3 linked regions of the Hyalangium ruber genome follow. The protein of the gene in region 3 binds, or shares a complex with, the protein of the main gene of each other region. Links are inferred from orthologs where the notes say so. Each region holds a gene or a part of one and is shown on either strand. Other genes may lie near its edges.

Region 1 (5,926 bases), on a different replicon or contig from region 3:
CCGAGGCGAAGCGCAACCTGCGAGCGCTCGAGGCCGATGGCTTCACCGCGCAGGGCTTGGAGGCGCTGCCGACGCTGGGGAGAGGGGACGTGGTGGTGGATGCCCTCTTCGGCACGGGGCTCAGCCGGGCGCCCGCCGGGGAGTTCGCGGATGCCATCCATCGCATCGACGGGTGGCGGGCGGCGGGGGCGAAGGTGGTGGCCGCCGATGTCCCTTCCGGGCTTCAGAGTGATACCGGTGAGGCCTTCACGCCGTGTGTGGAGGCAGACGTCACCGTCTCCTTTGGGCTGCTGAAGCGGGGACAGGTGCTGGAGCCGGGCGCCTCTCGCTGTGGCGAGCTGCGGCGCGTGGACATCGGTCTTTCTCCCGCGACGTTGCATGCCCTCACCGGGCTGGTGCCGAGGCTCGTGGAGGAGGCGGACGCCCGTGGCGTGCTACCCCCTCGTCGTGCGGATTCCCACAAGGGGACGTACGGGCACGTGCTGGTGGTGGCGGGCAGCCGGGGCAAGACGGGCGCCGCGGCCATGGCGGCCCGTTCGGCTCTGCGCTCGGGGGCGGGGCTCGTCTCCGTGGCCACCCGCGCGGAGGTGGTCGACACCGTCCTGTCCTTCGCGCCCGAGCTGATGGGGATTCCGCTGGAGGCCTCGGGGCCCCTGGGCCTCGCGGACCTGGAGCCCCTGCTGGCCGCGGCCGAGGGCAAGGATGCGCTGGTCATCGGCCCGGGCATCCCCCGAGGGCCGGAGACGGGCAAGCTCATCGCCGAACTGCTCGCGCGCGTGGAGGCGCCCGTGGTGCTCGATGCGGACGCGCTCAACGCCGTGGCCACGGACCTGAGCGCCTTGCGTGGCGCGAAGCGGCAAGTCGTGCTCACGCCGCACCCGGGCGAGATGGCCCGGCTCACGGGGCGCTCCACCAAAGAGGTCCAGGCCCACCGCCTGGAGTTGGCCCGGGAGTTCGCGATGGAGCACGGGGTGACGCTCGTCCTCAAGGGCACGCGGACCCTCACCGTGAGTGCGGACGGGGACCTCTACATCAACCCCACCGGAAACCCCGGCATGGCCACCGGAGGCACGGGAGATGTGCTCTCGGGCATCTGCGGCGCGTTCCTCGCCCAGGGCTTCCAGGTGCCCGATGCCATCTGGGCGGCGGTCTACGTCCACGGCCTCGCGGGAGACCTCGCGGCGGGCAAGCGCGGGAAGGTGGGGCTCATCGCCACCGATCTCATCAAGGGCCTCTGTGACGTCTGGACGCGGTGGGACCGATGAGCGCGCCGACCCTGACGCGCACCGTGCGCTCGGAGTCTCCCGAGGAGACGCACCGCCTTGGCGTGAGGCTGGGCGAGCTGCTCCAGCCGGGGGACTTCGTCGGGCTCATTGGCGACCTGGGCGCGGGCAAGACGCACCTGGTGCGCGGGGTGGCCCAGGGAGCCCAGGTGCCACGCTCCGAGGTGGCCAGCCCCACCTTCGCCATCGTCTACCCGTACAACGGGCGCATTCCGCTGCACCACGCGGACCTCTACCGCATCGCGGACTATGACGAGCTGTACGCCACCGGCTTCCTCGATCTGCTCGGAGGCGAGAGCGCGGTGCTGGTCGAATGGCTGGACCGGATCCCCGAGGCGGCGCCGCGCGAGTACCTGCGCATCACCCTGCGCCCCTCGGGAGAAGACGCGCGAGAGCTGCACGCCGAGGCCTTTGGACCCAGGCCCGCGGAGCTGCTCACCGCTTGGCTCGCGTGAGCCGGAAGGGCGCTAGCCCACCACCGCGAGATCCGACAGGCGCCAGCGGTGAAGCACGAGCTTGCCGTCCACGCCGATGACCTCCTCCTCGGAGACCTCGTTCCACGCGGTCTGGTTGCCGCACAGCACCTCGCTGGCGATGAGCAGCTGGTTGAGCTGCGTGCCGTGCCGGATCGGCGCCGAAGTCGTGCAGGTCGACGAGCGGCGACCGTCGGAGATGTAGAGCGTGCGGTGCCGCCGCGTGGCCACCATCACCTCGCCATTGGTCACCAGGAAGTTCATCGCCGAGCGATCCTTGCCCGGCTCGTCCGTGAGGGCGGCCACCAGCCCCATCGTCTCCGCCAGCGCGCTGGCCACGTCCTCCAGCCGCACCGAGTCGTCCACGTTCCCGCGCGCCGACAGCCGGGTGAGGAAGATGTGGAAGCAGCGCTCCGAGTCCGTCGTCCCGCGAATGTTCGTGCGCAGATCCGGCCGGATGAGCGCCTCCACCGAGGAGCGATGCCGCTCGAAGTCCTTCAGCGTGCCGTTGTGGACGAAGGACCAGCGGCCCAGCAGGAAGGGGTGCGAGTTGCGCAGCTCGACGGCTCCCACGGAGGCCTGCCGGACGTGCGCGACCACCGTGTGGGAAGACACCAGGCTGCTCACCCGGTGGAAGTCCGGGTCGCTGTGGGCCGGGCCCACCCCGTGCGCGGTGAGGGGGCGCTGCTCGACTCCATACGCGGCGATTCCCCAGCCGTCCTTGTGCTCACGCGACTGGATGACAAGAGAGTTCTTCTCCGTCACCAGGGCGGGATGGACAGCAGCGGGAACTGAGGAACGAAATCCAAACAGGCGGCACATAGCGCTCGAACGACGGAATAATAACGGCCGGCCCCGACGAGAGGCTTTATGTCCTCCCGCCTGGGCTGAACTGTCAAGAAGGAGGGTCCCCCCCTCAAGTACAGTGTGTCACTCCGTCTCGAATGACAACACGGCCTGCTTTCAACACCGTCCGAGCGTGGTTCACTCCGAGGTGGTAGGGCAGGTGCCGGTAGTTTGAACACGAAAAGACAACCAGGTCGGCAATGTCTCCCACCGCCAGCCGACCGTGAGAGGCCAGGCCCAGCGCCAGCGCGGCGCCTCGGGTGGCCGCCCAGTACGCCTCGGCCGCCGTCAGCCCGTTCTCCAGGCAGGCGAGCCCCAGCGCCAGGGGAAGGTTCTCCGTCATCGCCGAACCAGGATTGACGTTGGTGCCCAAAGCGACGTTGACCCCCGCCTCGCGCAGCTTCCGGCCGGGCGCGTAGGGGCGCATGCGCAGGAAGAGGGTGGAGGTAGGCACCAGGACGGCGGTGACGTCCGCTGTGGCCAGCGCACGGATACCCGCCTCGCTCACCTGCTCCAGGTGGTCCACGGTGGCGGCCCCCAGCTCGGCGGCCAGCTCGGCGCCTCCGCCCGAGGTGAGCTGATCTCCGTGCAGGCGCGGCCGCAAGCCCAGCGCCTTCGCGGCGATGAGCAGCCGGCGGGCTTCGTCCGGGGTGAAGGCGCTCTGCTCGACGAAGATGTCGCAGAAGCGCGCCAGGCCCTCCTTCGCCACGGCGGGAAGGATTTCGCGAACGCACAGCTCCACGTACTCCTCGCGGCGGCCCTTGTACTCCTCCGGCACCGCGTGGGCGCACAGCAGCGTGGGCACCAGCTCCACCGGCGAGAGCGTCGAGAGCTGGCGCACCGCGCGCAGCATCTTCAGCTCGTTCTCCACGTCGAGCCCGTAGCCGCTCTTCACCTCCGCCGTCGTGACGCCGTACTCCAGCAGGCGCTGGAGGCGGGGCAGGGCGAGGCGCACCAGCTCCTCCTGGCTCGCCGCGCGCGTGGCGCGCACGGTGCTGAGGATGCCGCCGCCCGCCTGGGCGATCTCGAGATAGGTGGCGCCCTGGCAGCGCAGGTCGAACTCGGTGGAGCGCTCGCCCGCGAAGACCAGGTGCGTGTGCGGATCCACGAAGCCCGGGCCCACCATGCACCCCTGGGCATCCAGCACCTCGGTGCCCGAGTCCACGGCGCCGGGGGGCAGCTCCTCCTCGCGGCCCACCCAGGCCACGCGGCCCCCGCGCACCCCCACGCAGGCACGCGGGCGGGCGGTGAGCGCCTGTTCGGCGGGCTCGCGGTGCGTGCCCTCCAGGGTGAGCACCTCGGAGGTGTTGCGGACGAGCAGCGCCAGCGGCTCCATGCTCAGCGCCCCCACCGCGCCCCGACGATGGGGACGTTCCAGCTCGCCTCGCTCAGCACGTTCGCCCGGCCGAAGCCTCCGGAGAACTCGATCTTGTCCACCTTGCCCAGCGGGATCTGAAACACCAAGGCGCCTCCGTAGTACAGCGCGGTGTTGCTCTCCGCCTCGTTGAAGACCTGATGCACGCCGAAGAAGGGCACCAGTCCCAGGGCGACCCGCGGCTCCGGGCAGAAGTAGAGGGCGCTGGAGGCCTCGGCGCCGAGGATGCTCCCGGGCCCGCCCCGGGTCTCGATGCCGAAGTCCGTGGCCCCCCGCACCACGACCGCGGGGGCGATGCCCAACTGCTCCGTGCCGTACCAGGTCGACAGACCCCCGTACACGCCATAGCCCGGCAGCGGCAGCGGGTAGTAGATCTCTCCATTCACCCCCAGGTGCATGGAGAGCTTCTCGTTGAAGTGCCGGGTGACGGCGAAGTCGTAGGCCATCGACCACTGCCGCGTCGAGAAGCTGGCCTGGTCTCCGCCAAAGGGCACTCCGGAGTTGTCGGAGCCGGTGCGCGCGGCGACCGGGGCCGACAGTCGTGGCCCGCTGCGGATGCCTCCATGGACGGAGCTGCCGCTCGAGGGCCCAGGCCCCAACCGCATCACCATGGGGCTCACGGTGGTGGGCGCGCAGCCGACCAGCCCCGCCAGCGCCGCGGCCGCCGCGAGCGCCAGTCCCTGTCTCGGAGATCGCGTCCGCACGGCGTGCCTCACACGGTGACGCCGGGGATCTTCACCCCGCGCTGGTGGGCCACGTCGATGGCCTCCGAGTAGCCCGCGTCCACGTGCCGCAGCACCCCCATGCCCGGATCCGAGGTGAGCACGCGCTCGATGCGCCGCGCCGCCTCGGGCGTGCCGTCCGCCACGATGACCTGCCCGGCGTGCAGCGAGTAGCCCATGCCCACGCCGCCGCCGTGGTGGAACGAGACCCACGAGGCCCCGTTCACCGCGTTCACCAGCGCGTTGAGGATGGGCCAGTCCGCCACCGCGTCCGAGCCGTCCTTCATGGCCTCCGTCTCGCGGTTGGGCGAGGCCACCGAGCCGCAGTCCAGGTGGTCTCGTCCGATGACGATGGGCGCCTTCACCTCGCCCTTGCGCACCAGCTCGTTGAAGGCCAGCCCTGCCTTGGCGCGCTCGCCGTAGCCCAGCCAGCAGATGCGCGCCGGCAGGCCCTGGAAGGCCACGCGCTGCTGCGCCATCTCGATCCACCGCCGCAGCGACTCCTTCTCCGGGAACAGCTCCAGCACCGCCCGGTCCGTGCGGCGGATGTCCTCGGCGTCTCCCGACAGCGCCACCCAGCGGAAGGGCCCCAGGCCCTCGCAGAACATGGGGCGGATGTACGCTGGCACGAAGCCCGGGAACTCGAAGGCGTTCTCCTTGCCGCCCAGCTGCGCCTGCCCGCGCAGGTTGTTGCCGTAGTCGAACACGTGGCTGCCGGCCGCCTGGAAGTCCAGCATCGCCTGCACGTGGACGGCCATCGTCTCCCGCGCCCGGCGCACGTACTCCTCGGGGTTGCGCTGGCGCAGCTCGGCGGCCGCCTCCAGCGACAGGTCCGCGGGGATGTAGCCGTTGAGCGGATCGTGCGCGCTCGTCTGGTCCGTCACCAGGTCCGGCTTGACGCCGCGCCGGTACAGCTCGCGGAACACCGTGGCCGCGTTGCCGATGACGGCGATGGAGCGGCCCACGCGCTTCTGCTGCGCCTCCTTCACCAGCGCCAGCGCCTCGTCCAGGCTGCCCGCCACGACGTCCAGGTAGCGCGTCTCCACGCGGCGGCGCGCGCGCGTCGGGTCGATCTCCACCCCCAGGAACACGGCGTTGTTCATGGTGGCGGCCAGCGGCTGCGCCCCGCCCATGCCGCCCAGGCCTCCGGAGAGCACCAGCCGCCCGGACAGGTCCGCCGAGCCGAAGTGCATGCGCCCCGCCTGCGCGAACGTCTCGAAGGTGCCC
Region 2 (5,889 bases), on a different replicon or contig from region 3:
GCCGCCCACCTCATTACGGGCTTTCTCTACGGCGCGGTGGGGCTCACGGCCCTGTCGGCGGTGCGCCTGCTCGAGAACGGCTTGTCCTGGGTCATCTGCGCGCTGGTGATTACCTGGGCCAATGACACCGCCGCCTACTTCGCGGGCCGCTTCCTGGGCCGCCACAAGCTGTATGTGGAGGTGAGCCCGAACAAGACGTGGGAGGGCTTCTTCGGGGGCATGGTGGGCTCGGTGGGCGGCATGTTCATCGCCCGGGCAGGCTTCTTCCCCCACTTCACCGTGGTCGACTGTGTGGTGATGGGGGTGGTGGGCGGCATCTTCGGCCCCATCGGGGACTTATGCGAGTCGATGCTCAAGCGCGCCTACGGGGTGAAGGACTCGGGCAAGCTCATCCCCGGGCACGGCGGAATCCTGGACCGCATCGACGCGCTGATCTTCAACGCGCCCCTGGTCTTCCTCTACGTGCAGTTCGTCCGGGGCCTGCTGTCGTAGCGGCTGTGTGCTCGGCTGGGCAGTGTGGACGGATGTGCGTTGTCCATCCGGGTCGGCGCGATTAGTGTTGCGCCCATGTTCCAGAGTCTCGGGTTCTTCGCGCTCCTGCTCGGTGTCCTGGTTACGGTCCATGAGCTGGGGCACTTCCTCGTGGCGAAGGCCTGCGGGGTGAAGGTGCTCAAGTTCTCCCTGGGGTTTGGCCCGAAGCTGTTGAGCTTCACCAAAGGGGAGACGGAGTACCAGTTGGCGCTGCTGCCCCTGGGCGGCTACGTGAAGATGGCAGGGGACATTCCTGGCGAGGAGCTGGCTCCGGAAGAGGCCTCGCGGGGCTTCCTGGCCCAGCCGCCCTGGAAGCGCATGGCCATCGTCATCGCCGGCCCGGCCTTCAACCTCATCTTCCCCGTCATCATCTACTTCTTCGTCTTCCTGGGAGACCACCAGGCCGTCTCCACGCGGCTGGGCTACGTCATGCCGGACTCGCCTGCGGCCAAGGCCGGGCTGCACCCGGGAGATGTCGTCGTGGCGGTGGATGGCGAGCGGGTGCGCACCTACGAGGAGATGCGCGACGCGTTCGTGGACCGCTTCGAGCGGCCGATCCCCATCACCGTCGAGCGGGACAAGAACCAGTCCATCATCATGGTGACGCCGATGAAGCGGGTGGAGTCCAGCCCCATCGAGACCATCGAGCGCGGGGTGATGGGGGTGGAGGTCAGCTCCCCCTCGCCCGTGGTGGGCGTGCCTCCCGGCTCGGCGGCGGAGCAGGCGGGGCTGAAGACGTTCGACCGAATTCTCGCCATCAACGGGACGCTCGTTCCGGACGAGGCCACCTTCTACCAGGTGCTGGACAAGCACCAGGGCGCGCTGGAGCTGACGGTGCAGCGCTCCAAGCCAGTGGAGGCGGGCGCGGTGACGGGCCATGTGCCCGAGGTGGTGAAGCTCCGGGTGGAGAAGCAGGCCGACAAGCAGGGGTACGCGGCGCTCGGGGTGGAGACGGCGGAGCTGTACCTGGCGGCGGTGACGCCGGGCAGTCCGGCGGAGAAGGCCGGGTTGCGCTCGGGCGATCGGCTCGTGGCGTTCAATGGCAAGCCGCTGGGCTCCTTCTCGCTGTTCGCCGTGGAGCTCACGGGGCTGGCCGAGAAGCCCTTCGAGCTGACGTGGCGGGGCAAGGAGGGTGAGCGCAAGGAGCAGCTCGCCATGGCGCAGCTCAAGGTGCTGGGCGAGGCGGGGGAGACGCAGCAGCTGGGCCTGGGCGTGCAGGGGTGGATCGCCGAGCGCGCTCCCGCCGAGAAGGTGACGGTGAACATGGGCTGGGGCGAGGCGCTGCAGCAGTCGGCGAAGATCGTCCCCACCATCACCAAGCAGACGGTGAAGGCCATCGCCGGGCTCGTCACCCGAGACGTGCCGCTGAGCTCCGTGGGCGGGCCCATCATGATGTACCAGATGGCCTCTCGGAGCAGCGAGCTGGGCTGGGACTACTTCCTCAACCTGATGGCCATCATCTCCATCAACCTGGGCGTCATGAACCTGCTGCCCATCCCCATCCTGGACGGGTTCCACCTGGTGGCCGCCGGGTGGGAGGCCATCCGCCGCCGCCCCATCCCCGTGCGCGTGCGCGAGGTGGCCAACGTCATCGGACTGGCGATGCTGGTGGCGCTGATGCTGGTGGCGATGTTCAACGACATCACCCGGTGAGCCCAAGCGTGCGGCGGCTCTGGGTGGTGGTGGGGCTTGGAGTGCTGGCGGGCTGCAGCTCGCGCGCCTCCCGGCCCCTGCCTCGGGAGCGTCCCGGGGCCTCCAATCCGAGCACGGGCAAGCCCGAGCCGGAGCCGGATTCGAAGACGTACCTGGGCGAGGGGCTCGCCTCGTACTACGGCCCGGGCCTGCACGGCCGGCCGACGGCGAGCGGCGAGAAGTTCGACCAGGAGGCCATGACGGCGGCCCACCGCAAGCTGCGCTTCGGCACTTGCGTGCGGGTGGTGAACATGGAGAACGGGCGCTCGGTGCAGGTGCGCGTCAACGACCGAGGCCCCTTCAAGGACGAGCGCATCATCGACGTGTCCCTGGGGGCGGCGCGCAAGCTGGACATGGTGAAGAAGGGGCTGGCGCGGGTGCGCCTGTACCGCTGCGAGGAGCCGTCCTCCGCCTTTTCTCCCCCGCGCCAGGCGCTGCCGGGGTAGAGGAGGGGCCGTGCTGCTCGCGCTGGATACCTCGACGCTGTCGCTGTCGCTCGCCCTGGTGGAGCGGGTGGGCGAGGACGTGCGCGCCCTGGAGCACGTGGTGCTCGGGCCGCCGCACAAGCAGAGCGAGGTGCTGCCTGGCGTGGTGGGCGAGCTGCTCGCCCGGCACGGGGTGAAGCTCTCTCAGTTGGAGGGGCTGGCCGTGGGGCTGGGGCCGGGCTCCTTCACGGGGCTGCGCATCGGCCTGGCCACGGTGAAGGCGCTGGCGTACGCGGCGGGGTTGAAGGTGGCCGGAGCCTCCTCCCTGGCGGCGGTGGCGCTGGAGGGGCCCGAGGGCCCGCCGCTCTTCTGCCTCGCGGTGGCGCGCAAGGACGACTTGTACCTGGGGGCCTACCGGCGCAGCGGCAAGAGCGTGGTGGCCTTGGCGCCGGAGACGGCCATGTCCCCCGAGGAGGTGGCCGCGAGGATGGCCGCCGAGCCCGAGGCGCTCGCGCTGGGCCCCGCGCTGGGGGACTACCGCGCCGCCCTGGTGAAGGCGGGTGTCGCGCCCGCTCGGCTGCTGGAGGGGCCCACCTTCCCCTCGGCGGTGGAGGTGGCGCGGCTGGCGCGGCTGCCGGAGTCTCAGCCCCTGGAGGCGCTCTTCGCGCTGGAGCCGCACTACGTGCGCGCCTCCGAGCCGGAGCGCAACCCGAAGTTCCCTCCGCTGCCGGGCCCGGCGCCCACTGCCCGACTCAAGGAAGACTGAGTCCTCCCGCGAGGCTCGCGCGCGGGGCCGGGCTGGCATAAAGGGACGCGCCATGAACGAGAACGCGAGAATCGCCGTGGTGGGGGCCACGGGGCTGGTGGGGCGCGAGGTGCTCTCCGCGCTGTTCGACCAGGGCATTGCCTCCGAGCGCGTGAGCGCGCTGGCCTCGGAGCGCTCCGAGGCGCTGGAGCTGGAGTACGGCGAGGACACGCTGGAGGTGGAGAAGACGACGCCCGAGGCCTTCCGGGGCGTCGGCGTGGCGCTGCTGGCCACCCCCGCGAGCGCCTCCCGCTCCCTGGCGCAGGTGGCGCAGGCGGCGGGGGCGTGGGTGGTGGACGTGAGCCCCGCCTTCCGCGCGGACGGCAACGTGCCGCTGGTGCTGCCCTCCTTCAACCCCGAGGTGCTGGGCGCCGCCTTCAAGGGCCGCATCATCAGCCTGCCCTCGGCGGTGAGCACCGCGCTCGTCTCGGTGCTGGCGCCGCTGCACAAGTCCTTCGGCGTCGTCCGCGCCCAGGTGACGGCGATGATGGGGGTGTCCTCGGCGGGGGTGGGCGGGGTGAGCGAGCTGGAGAAGCAGACGGCTGGGCTGCTGTCGGGGCGCGAGCCGGAGCCGCAGACCTTCCCGCACCGGGTGGGCTTCAACCTGGTGCCACAGGTGGGGGCCTTCCTGGCCAACTCCCCGTGGACGGAGGAGGAGGCCGGCTGGACGCTCGAGGCGGCCCGGCTGTTTGGCGCCCGGGGAGACACGCCCGTCATCGCCGGCACGGCGGTGCAGGTGCCCACCTTCCACGGCCACGGGCTGAGCCTGCACGTGCAGCTCAAGGCGGCGGTGCCGGTGGAGCAGGCCCGCGCCGCGCTCAAGGCTTCCTCGGCCCTCAAAGTGTTGGATGCACCGGCCGAGAAGGTCTACCCCATGCCCATGCTCGTCACCGCGGACCCGACGGTTCACGTCGGGCGCCTGCGCACCTTTCCGCAGGCACCCGAGTGGCTCACCCTCTTCGCGGCGGTGGACAACGCGGGCCGGGGGGCGGCGCTCAACCTGGTAGAGGCCGGCCTCAAGCTGCTCCAGCGCCCCGCCTGACAATTTGGCACAGCCCCCGGGTCCGCCTTGCCCATTTGGCGCGCTCGGGGGGGCTTTCCCGAGGGGAATGCAGGGGGCTGCCCCCCGTTTTCACTGGCCTCCCACTTGCTAGGTTTGCCTTCGTCCATGCGTTACTTGCTGATTGCCCTCACACTCGCCGCGTCCTCCGCCTTCGGCCAGACGGTGGTGCTGACGACTTCCAACAACACCGACTCGCTGCGCGTCCCCAAGGAACCGTGCAATCTGACTCGCACCGTCAACTGGGCCTTCAACGGGGATGCGTCCGCGGTGTGCGAGCCGCTCCGGTTCTGGCTCGTCGCCGGCACCTCGTGCTCGGACGAGCCCAGCGGCACCTTCTATGAGCTGACGAACTACCGGGTGCCCGCCAACGAGCTGCTGACGCGGCGCACCGGCTCGGTCACCTTCGAGGTGAGCAACCTGCCGGACCTCTCGTGCCCCGCGGCGGACACGGAGAAGGAGTACCGGCTGTGTGCCTCCGTCGAGATTTCCAGCGGCCTGTCCGGCTGCAACAACTCCTTCCAGAAGGATGACTTGTCGCTCGTCTACGACGCCAAGCCTCCCTCGGCCCCTTCGATTGGCACCGTGGCGTCGCTGGATCAGGCGCTCTCGGTCCGGGTGAACGCGCCGAGTGACGCCAACCGGCTGAAGCTGACCATCTCTCGGCAGGATGGGAGCGGCTCTCGCTCGGTGACGCAGTCGGTGGACCAGTCGCTCTTCCGCATGGAGAACCTGGAGAACGGCGTCACCTACCGCCTCACGGCGCGGGCGCTGGACGAGGCGGACAACGAGAGCGTGGACTCCGAGTCGAAGGAGGGCACGCCCATCCTCACCCGGGGCTTCATGGATCGCTACGTCGAGGCGAACGGGCAGGAGATGGGCGGGTGCGGGGCGGCGGGGGCAGGTGTCGCGGGCGGCTGGGTGTTGGCCGCCCTGGGATTCTGGCTGTCTTCAAGGAGAAACCGGTCATGAGTCGAGCAGTGGCTCTCGGCGTCGTCGCGCTCCTCGGCGCGCTGCCGAGCCAGGCGCTGGAGGTGTCCGATACGCCCGTGGCGCCCAAGGCGCCCATGCAGTCGCCGCGCACGGGGGCGGTGGAGTTGAAGCTGGGCGGGTACAAGCCGCGCATCGACACCGAGGAGGGGCTGACGGGCCGGCCCTACGCGGACACGTTCGGCGACGAGTCGATGCTGCTCTTCGAGGTGGAGCTGCAGCGCTACTTCTACCAGGGCATCGGCTCGGCGGGCCTGGGCTTCTCGGCCGGCTACGCGGAGAAGTACGCCGACACGCTCACCGAGTCGGGCGAGGTGGCGCTGGAGAAGACGGCCCTCAAGGTGGTGCCGCTGCGGCTCAACGCGCTCTACAAGTTCGACTACCCG
Region 3 (5,802 bases):
CTCGAGGCGCACTACCACTACCCTCCGGAGGATGATCTCTATGCGCTGGGGGTGATGGCCTACCGCCTCGTGACAGGCACCTACCCTCCCGCCGGCACGGATCCCGAGTGCTCTGATGATCCGGAGCGGCCTCGTCCCCCGCGCCTCGTGGCTCCACGAGACATGGCCTCCGTGGTGCCTGTTCTGGACAGCCTCATCCTTCAGATGCTTTCCGAGGAGCGCTCCGCGCGCGGAACCGCTGGAGAGTTGGCGCAGTCCCTCAAGAAAGCAGCGGCGAGCGTGGAACCGGAACTGGATCTACCCATCGTCCCAAACTCGTCCACACGGACCACCGAGCGTGCAACCCGGCCGGGGCCTCCGAGTTGGTTCAGGCGCGTCCTGGTACTGCTGTCGAGGTGGCTTGTCCCCTCTGCCGCACTGGCCGCAGTGACGCTGGTCACCGTGTTGTCAGCTCATCTCATGGAAGATCCGCCACAATTGACCTGTGGGGAGCAGCCAGCCAAAGGACGCGCCGGGGAGCCTGTGGGATTGGGAGACACGACCCTGGCATCTGCCGCGCCCTTCATCGCAGACCGTCTTCCCGTGCGCGCAGTGAGCCTCGATATGCCCGACCGCCCGCTGAAAGGTCAGAAGCGCGCCCCGTGCGTGCGCCGGAGAGAGGTGGAGATCAACGGGGGATGCTGGATACAGGTAGGAACCATGGAAGCACCGTGCGAAGCCGACGCCTACGATTGGCAAGGCAAGTGTTACTTGCCTGTGAGCGCTCCCTTGCGACAACCCACCTCCAAGGAGCCGTGATTGAAGACACGAGCGATTGCACTCCTGCTCTTCATGCACGAGCCGCTGAACCCAGCCCACATGTCCGGAGCCCTTGTCACGGGTCCTCCCGGCACTCCTCGCGTGGTCGGCCTCGATATGCCCAGCAGCCCACTCAAGCGCCAGAAGCGGCCACCGTGTGCAAGCCGGGGAGAGATCGAGATCAACGGAGGGTGCTGGGCACGCATCGCGGATATGGAGGCACCATGCGACCCCACCTGGTATGAGTGGAAGGGGCGTTGTTATTGGCCGCTCATTCCCCCTGAGCGTCCGCCTACATCCTAAGGACTCTGAGGAACGGGGCCCAGTGCTCGCTCCAGCGCGGCGAACTCCTCGGCCGAGAGCGTCTCCGCGCGGCGCATCGGGTCGATGCCCGCGGTCTCCAGCGCCTTCGCGAACTGCTCGGGTGAGGCCAGCGTCCGGTCCGACTTGAGCGAGTTGAGCAGCGTCTTGCGCCGCTGAGCGAAAGCCGCCTTCACCACGCGGATGAAGCGCGCACCGTCCACCACCGGAGCGCGCGGTGCCTTCAGCCGCGTCAGCCGCACCACCGCTGAGTCCACCTTGGGTGGCGGGTGGAAGAGCCGCGCATGCAGCGTGAAGAGGTGCTCGATGTCGAAGTAGAGCCCCAGCAACACGGTCAGCAGCCCGTAGTCTCGCGTCCCCGGTTCCGCCGCCAGCCGCTCCACCACTTCCTTCTGCAGTGTGAACACCGCCCGCGACACATGGGCGCGCTGCTCCAGCACCTGGAAGAGGATCGAGCTCGTCAGGTGGTACGGGAGGTTTCCCACCACCGCCACCTCGGGCTCACCGGCCGCCTGCGCGAAGTCCACCGTGGCCGCATTGCCCGACACCACCCGCACACCGGGGATCGCCTCCTTCTCCAGCACGGCGATCATGTCCCGGTCCTTCTCCACCGCCGTGACACGCGCCCCCGTGGCCGACAGGAACCGCGTGAGGTGCCCCAACCCAGGCCCCAGCTCCACCACGGGCTCGCCCTCGCGCAGCGCCAGCGCGTCCGCGATGTTCTGGAGCGCTCGCTCGTCGCCGAGGAAGTTCTGCCCCCAGCTGTACTTCGCGTGCAGCCCGTGACGCTTGAGGATGTCGCGCGGCGATTCCACGTTTCCCTCCCTTACATCCGCCAGGCCGGATCGGCGGCGAGTCGGAAGTCTCCGCGGAGCCCCCGACGCCACGCCTCATACCCCGCCACGGCCACCATCGCCCCATTGTCCGTACACAATCGCACCGGCGGCAGGTAGAGCCGCAGGTTGCGCTCCTGCGCCCGCTCCAGGCTCAGCGAGCGCAGCCGCGAGTTGGCCGCCACGCCCCCGCACAACACCATGCGCTGCAGCCCCAGCCGGCGCGCCGCCGCGACGAACTTCTTCGACAGCGCGTCCGCCACCGCCTCCTGGAAGGAGGCGCACAGGTCCGCCAGCTCCTGGCCCTGCGGAACACCGTTCTTGCGCACGTGGTTCAGCACCGCCGTCTTCAGCCCCGAGAAGGACACGTCGAAGGTGTCCTGCTGCGGCAGCGCACGCGGGAAGTGGATGGCCTCCGGGTTGCCCTTCTGCGCGAGCTGGTCGATGGGCAGCCCCCCTGGGTACGGCAGGCCCAGGATGCGCGCCGTCTTGTCGTAGGCCTCGCCCGCCGCGTCATCCCGAGTGCTTCCCACCAGGCGGTATCGCCCGTAGTCCTGCACCTCGTAGAAGCTGGTGTGCCCCCCCGAGACGACCAGCCCCAGGAACGGCGGCTCGGGCGCATCCTCGAGCAGTCGGATGGCGAGCAGGTGCCCCTCCAGGTGGTTGGCTCCCACGAAGGGCTTGCCCGTCGCCAGGCTCAGCGACTTGGCCACCTGTACGCCCACCAGCAGCGCGCCGATGAGGCCCGGCCCCGAGGTGACGGCGATGAGGTCCACGTCCTCCAGCGTCTTGCCCGCGCGCGTGAGCGCCTCGTGCAGCACCGGCATCACCTGGACGATGTGGTTGCGGCTGGCCAGCTCCGGCACCACCCCACCCCAGCGCCGGTGGATGTCCACTTGCGTGGAGACGACGTCCGAGAGCACCCGCCGGCCATCCTCCACGAGGGCGGCGGCGGTCTCATCACAGCTGGTTTCCAGTCCAAGAACGAGCAAGGCGGTGACCTCTCAGGCCAACAAGGGCCCGAGCCCTCCGCCCCTAGTTGCTGCCCAGCTGCTTCAGCGCGAGGCGAACGTCGGAGGAGAATTTCCCGGAGGGCTCCAGTGCAAGGTACTTCTTATAAGCCTGCACCGCCTGCGCATTCTGCTGGGTCACCTGCAGCGCCATGCCCAGGGCGAACCAGGCCCGGGCGTTGGCCTCCTTGTCCCGGACCACGTCCTGCAGCAGCTTCGCCGCCTCCCGGTAGGCGCTATCGGTCGTGCTGCCCATGACCAGCGAGAAGCCCAGTCCCTCCTTGGCCTCCTCCGAGCCCGGCTTGGCCTTCAGCGCCTTGCGGTAGTTCACCGCGGCGGCCTTGTAGCGTCCGCTCACCACCGCCGTCCTCGCCTGCTTGATGGCGGCGGCGAATACCTCGTCCGGGTCCACCGGCTTGGCGGGGTCGGGGGCCGGCTCGGTGTGCTCCGGGTCTTCCTCGGGCTCCGGCGGCTTCGGCGTCTGGACAACGGTCTCGACGGGCTTGGACGGCTCCGGCGGGCGCGTGGCCAGCGTCCCCGCGTCCGGCGTGGCGCTCGGAGTCGGCGGGGTCGGCTGAGGCGTCACCACCGCCTCGGGCGGCTTGGGCGTCTCGGGAGGCTTCGTGTTCGTGGAGGCCTGCTCCGGCGGCGGAGTCGGCTTCGGATCCGACGCGTCCGAGCCACCGCGCATCGCCACCACCGCGCCGGCGATGACGATCGCCGCGATGCCCACGCCGATATAGAGCCCGGTGCGCTTGGGCCGCACCGCCTCGGCGAGCGCGCGCTCGTCGATGCCCTCCTCCTTCTTGGGCGGCACCGGCTTCTTCTCGGGCTGTTTCTCCGGCTTCTTCTCAGGCTGCTTGGGCACGGGCTTGGGCTCCGGCCCAGGCCGGAGATCCAGCGTGGGCAGAGACGGCTCCTCGCGCTTCTCCACCTTGGGCTCGGGCTTCACAGGCGCCGGCGTCGGCGTCGACGTCGGCTTGGCCGCGGACTCCGGAGCCCCATGGCCCGGGTACGGCGGCAGCGCGAGCTGCGGCGGCGCCGAGGGCTCCACCTCATCCACGCTGAGCGGCTCGGCCACCGGCGTGGGGCCCGTCACCAGCGTCACCTCCGAAGAGGGCGGCGCGGGCGTGGGAGGAGGAACCGGAGGGAACGGATCAGGCCCCACGGCGGCGCCACCGAAGATGGGCGGCTTGGAGGGCGCGCCCGGTCCGGCCGCCCCGACGGACACCGGTGCGACCGCGGGAGGCGCCTCGGGCTGCGACGGAGCGGGCTGCGGCGCCGCGCTGGACGGCGAGTGCCCTCCTCGCGAGGGAGACCAGGAAGGAAGCGGCGCCCACGTGCTCGCCGAGCCCAGGCCATCGGTATCCACCCGGCTCCAGTCCAGCAGCAGGCTGCGCCGCGCGTGCTCCTGGGCGCGGTGCTCGGGCGGAGGCTCCACGAGGAACGAGGAGCCTTCCTGCGCGGGAGGGATCTCCGCGATGGCCGGCACCTCTACCGTGGGAGCATTGTGGCGCTTGGGCTTGGGTTGGAAGACGACGACGTTGGCCGGCTGCGCGGGAGGTCCTCCCGGAGCGCCGGAGCCAGAAACCGGAGCGGGTGACTCGACCGCCGCGGGAGGCGCGGGGGGCGGCTCGACGGGAGGCGGAGGCTTGACCGCGGCGACGGGCGGAGGGGTCGGAATCGAGGCCGTAGCCGCCACGGGCACGGGGCTCGGAATCGGCTCGGCGGCGGGCGGCTCGGCGGGCGCGGGCGGTGGCGGAGGGGCCGCGGCGTGCAGCCACTCCTCGATGCCCGGCTTGCCGCTCTGGATGGGCTCCTGCGAGACGTTGCCCAGCTCGCGGATGAGTCCCTCGAAGTAGAGCTTGCTGATGATGCCCAGCGCGGCCAGGTCCTCGAAGTCCGAGTCCTCCACCACGCGGCTCAGCGTGCGCTTGCCGTCGAAGAGGCGCAGCAGGCCGTTCACCTCGTCGGGGATCTCCGACAGGCGCTCGGCGAGCTGGTGGTAGTCGATCTCGAACACCGTCTCGAGCGGCGGCAGCTGCTCGAGCATGCGGCCCCACTCGTCCAGCCGGCGCATGCCCTCCATGAGCAGGCCCTGGGTGGAGACCTCGATGCGCTCGGGCCGGTCCAGCGGGGTGAACTGCACCTCGAACTGGCCCTCGAAGGTGTTCAGCATCCGGTAGAACGCGTTCTCACCCTTGAGGCGCCCCAGCTCCGCGTCAATGACGCGGCCCTCCTTGAAGTAGATGGCGCCGACGCGCTCGCCCTGGATGTTGATGGTGCCCGTCTTGCGGCCGATCTCGAACGTCTGGACCAGGTCCACCACGCCCATGTCGGCGAGGCTGCCGCCGAAGCCACCCTTGGTCGTCTCCCGCTTTTCGATCCGCTCCTTCTCCGCCTTCTGGAGAATCATGCGGACGCGCGTGACGATCTCTTTGATGTAGATGGGCTTCGTCAGGTAGTCGTCGCCGCCGAGCTCCAGCCCGCGCACCTTGAACTCAACCGACTTCTGGTTGGTCAGGAACACGAACGGGATGAACTTGAAGCGCTCGTCCGACTTGAGCGACTTGCACAGCTCGAAGCCATCCATCTCCGGCATCTTCGTGTCGGCGAGCACGAGATCCGGTGGGCTGATCTGGACCTTCTCGAGCGCGTCCTTGCCGTGGATGGCCGTTGTCACGGAGAAGCCCGCCTTCTTCAGGCTGACCTCCATCACGCGAAGGCTCTTCGCGTCACCATCGACCAGGAGCAGGTGCTGCTTGGCCACGTTGGATTGCCTTTCGCTGCGGACGGCTCCCAGAGGATCCGGCGCCCAGGAGTCGCGCGATGATCACGCC

The links.
Region 1: the proteins of tsaD (region 3) and tsaE are in contact, whole or in part, in a crystal structure (PDB 6N9A), measured with the Thermotoga maritima proteins. The link is inferred for Hyalangium ruber from one-to-one orthologs. Residues at the interface, in WP_004082750.1 of Thermotoga maritima: Cys10, Asp11, Arg49, His50, Leu82, Gly84, Gly135, Gly136, Glu154, Thr155, Leu156, Asp157, Asp158, Ser159, Glu162, Asp165, Lys166, Arg169, Leu170, Tyr175, Lys213, Thr214, Leu217, Tyr218, Gln221, Arg222, Asn324; in WP_004082108.1 of Thermotoga maritima: Leu37, Gly38, Lys46, Lys57, Val59, Lys60, Ser61, Thr63, Phe64, Thr65, Leu66, Met67, Val69, Pro71, Tyr82, Arg83, Leu84, Asp86, Asp88, Phe89, Asp93, Ile128, Asp130, Glu131, Arg134.
Region 2: the proteins of tsaD (region 3) and tsaB are in contact, whole or in part, in a solved structure (PDB 4WQ4), measured with the Escherichia coli proteins. The link is inferred for Hyalangium ruber from one-to-one orthologs.

What each region holds. Positions count from the first base shown.
Region 1 is NZ_JAXIVS010000005.1:585,002-590,927, reverse strand. What follows is about bases 1-2,999. They hold tsaE (tRNA (adenosine(37)-N6)-threonylcarbamoyltransferase complex ATPase subunit type 1 TsaE), read left to right. Parts: upstream 1-1,261; coding sequence 1,262-1,738; downstream 1,739-2,999. Other genes in these bases: hutI (imidazolonepropionase), read right to left, coding at 2,673-2,999; SYV04_RS17930 (class II glutamine amidotransferase), read right to left, coding at 1,751-2,578; SYV04_RS17940 (NAD(P)H-hydrate dehydratase), read left to right, coding at 1-1,265. Outside these bases: more of hutI, read right to left, coding at 3,000-3,938; SYV04_RS17920 (hypothetical protein), read right to left, coding at 3,941-4,681; hutU (urocanate hydratase), read right to left, coding at 4,690-5,926. UniProt on the Escherichia coli protein: Required for the formation of a threonylcarbamoyl group on adenosine at position 37 (t(6)A37) in tRNAs that read codons beginning with adenine.
Region 2 is NZ_JAXIVS010000001.1:774,776-780,664, reverse strand. What follows is about bases 1,585-4,546. They hold tsaB (tRNA (adenosine(37)-N6)-threonylcarbamoyltransferase complex dimerization subunit type 1 TsaB), read left to right. Parts: upstream 1,585-2,679; coding sequence 2,680-3,414; downstream 3,415-4,546. Other genes in these bases: SYV04_RS03155 (aspartate-semialdehyde dehydrogenase), read left to right, coding at 3,467-4,495; SYV04_RS03165 (septal ring lytic transglycosylase RlpA family protein), read left to right, coding at 2,193-2,669; rseP (RIP metalloprotease RseP), read left to right, coding at 1,585-2,184. In the rest of the region: SYV04_RS03175 (phosphatidate cytidylyltransferase), read left to right, coding at 1-492; more of rseP, read left to right, coding at 568-1,584; SYV04_RS03150 (MXAN_2561 family MXYO-CTERM-anchored protein), read left to right, coding at 4,622-5,485; SYV04_RS03145 (MXAN_2562 family outer membrane beta-barrel protein), read left to right, coding at 5,482-5,889. UniProt on the Escherichia coli protein: Required for the formation of a threonylcarbamoyl group on adenosine at position 37 (t(6)A37) in tRNAs that read codons beginning with adenine.
Region 3 is NZ_JAXIVS010000006.1:500,418-506,219, reverse strand. The notes cover bases 946-3,820. They hold tsaD (tRNA (adenosine(37)-N6)-threonylcarbamoyltransferase complex transferase subunit TsaD), read right to left. Parts: upstream 2,945-3,820; coding sequence 1,946-2,944; downstream 946-1,945. Other genes in these bases: SYV04_RS20135 (response regulator), read right to left, coding at 2,988-3,820; rsmA (16S rRNA (adenine(1518)-N(6)/adenine(1519)-N(6))-dimethyltransferase RsmA), read right to left, coding at 1,098-1,934. Also shown: SYV04_RS20150 (serine/threonine protein kinase), read left to right, coding at 1-798; more of SYV04_RS20135, read right to left, coding at 3,821-5,732.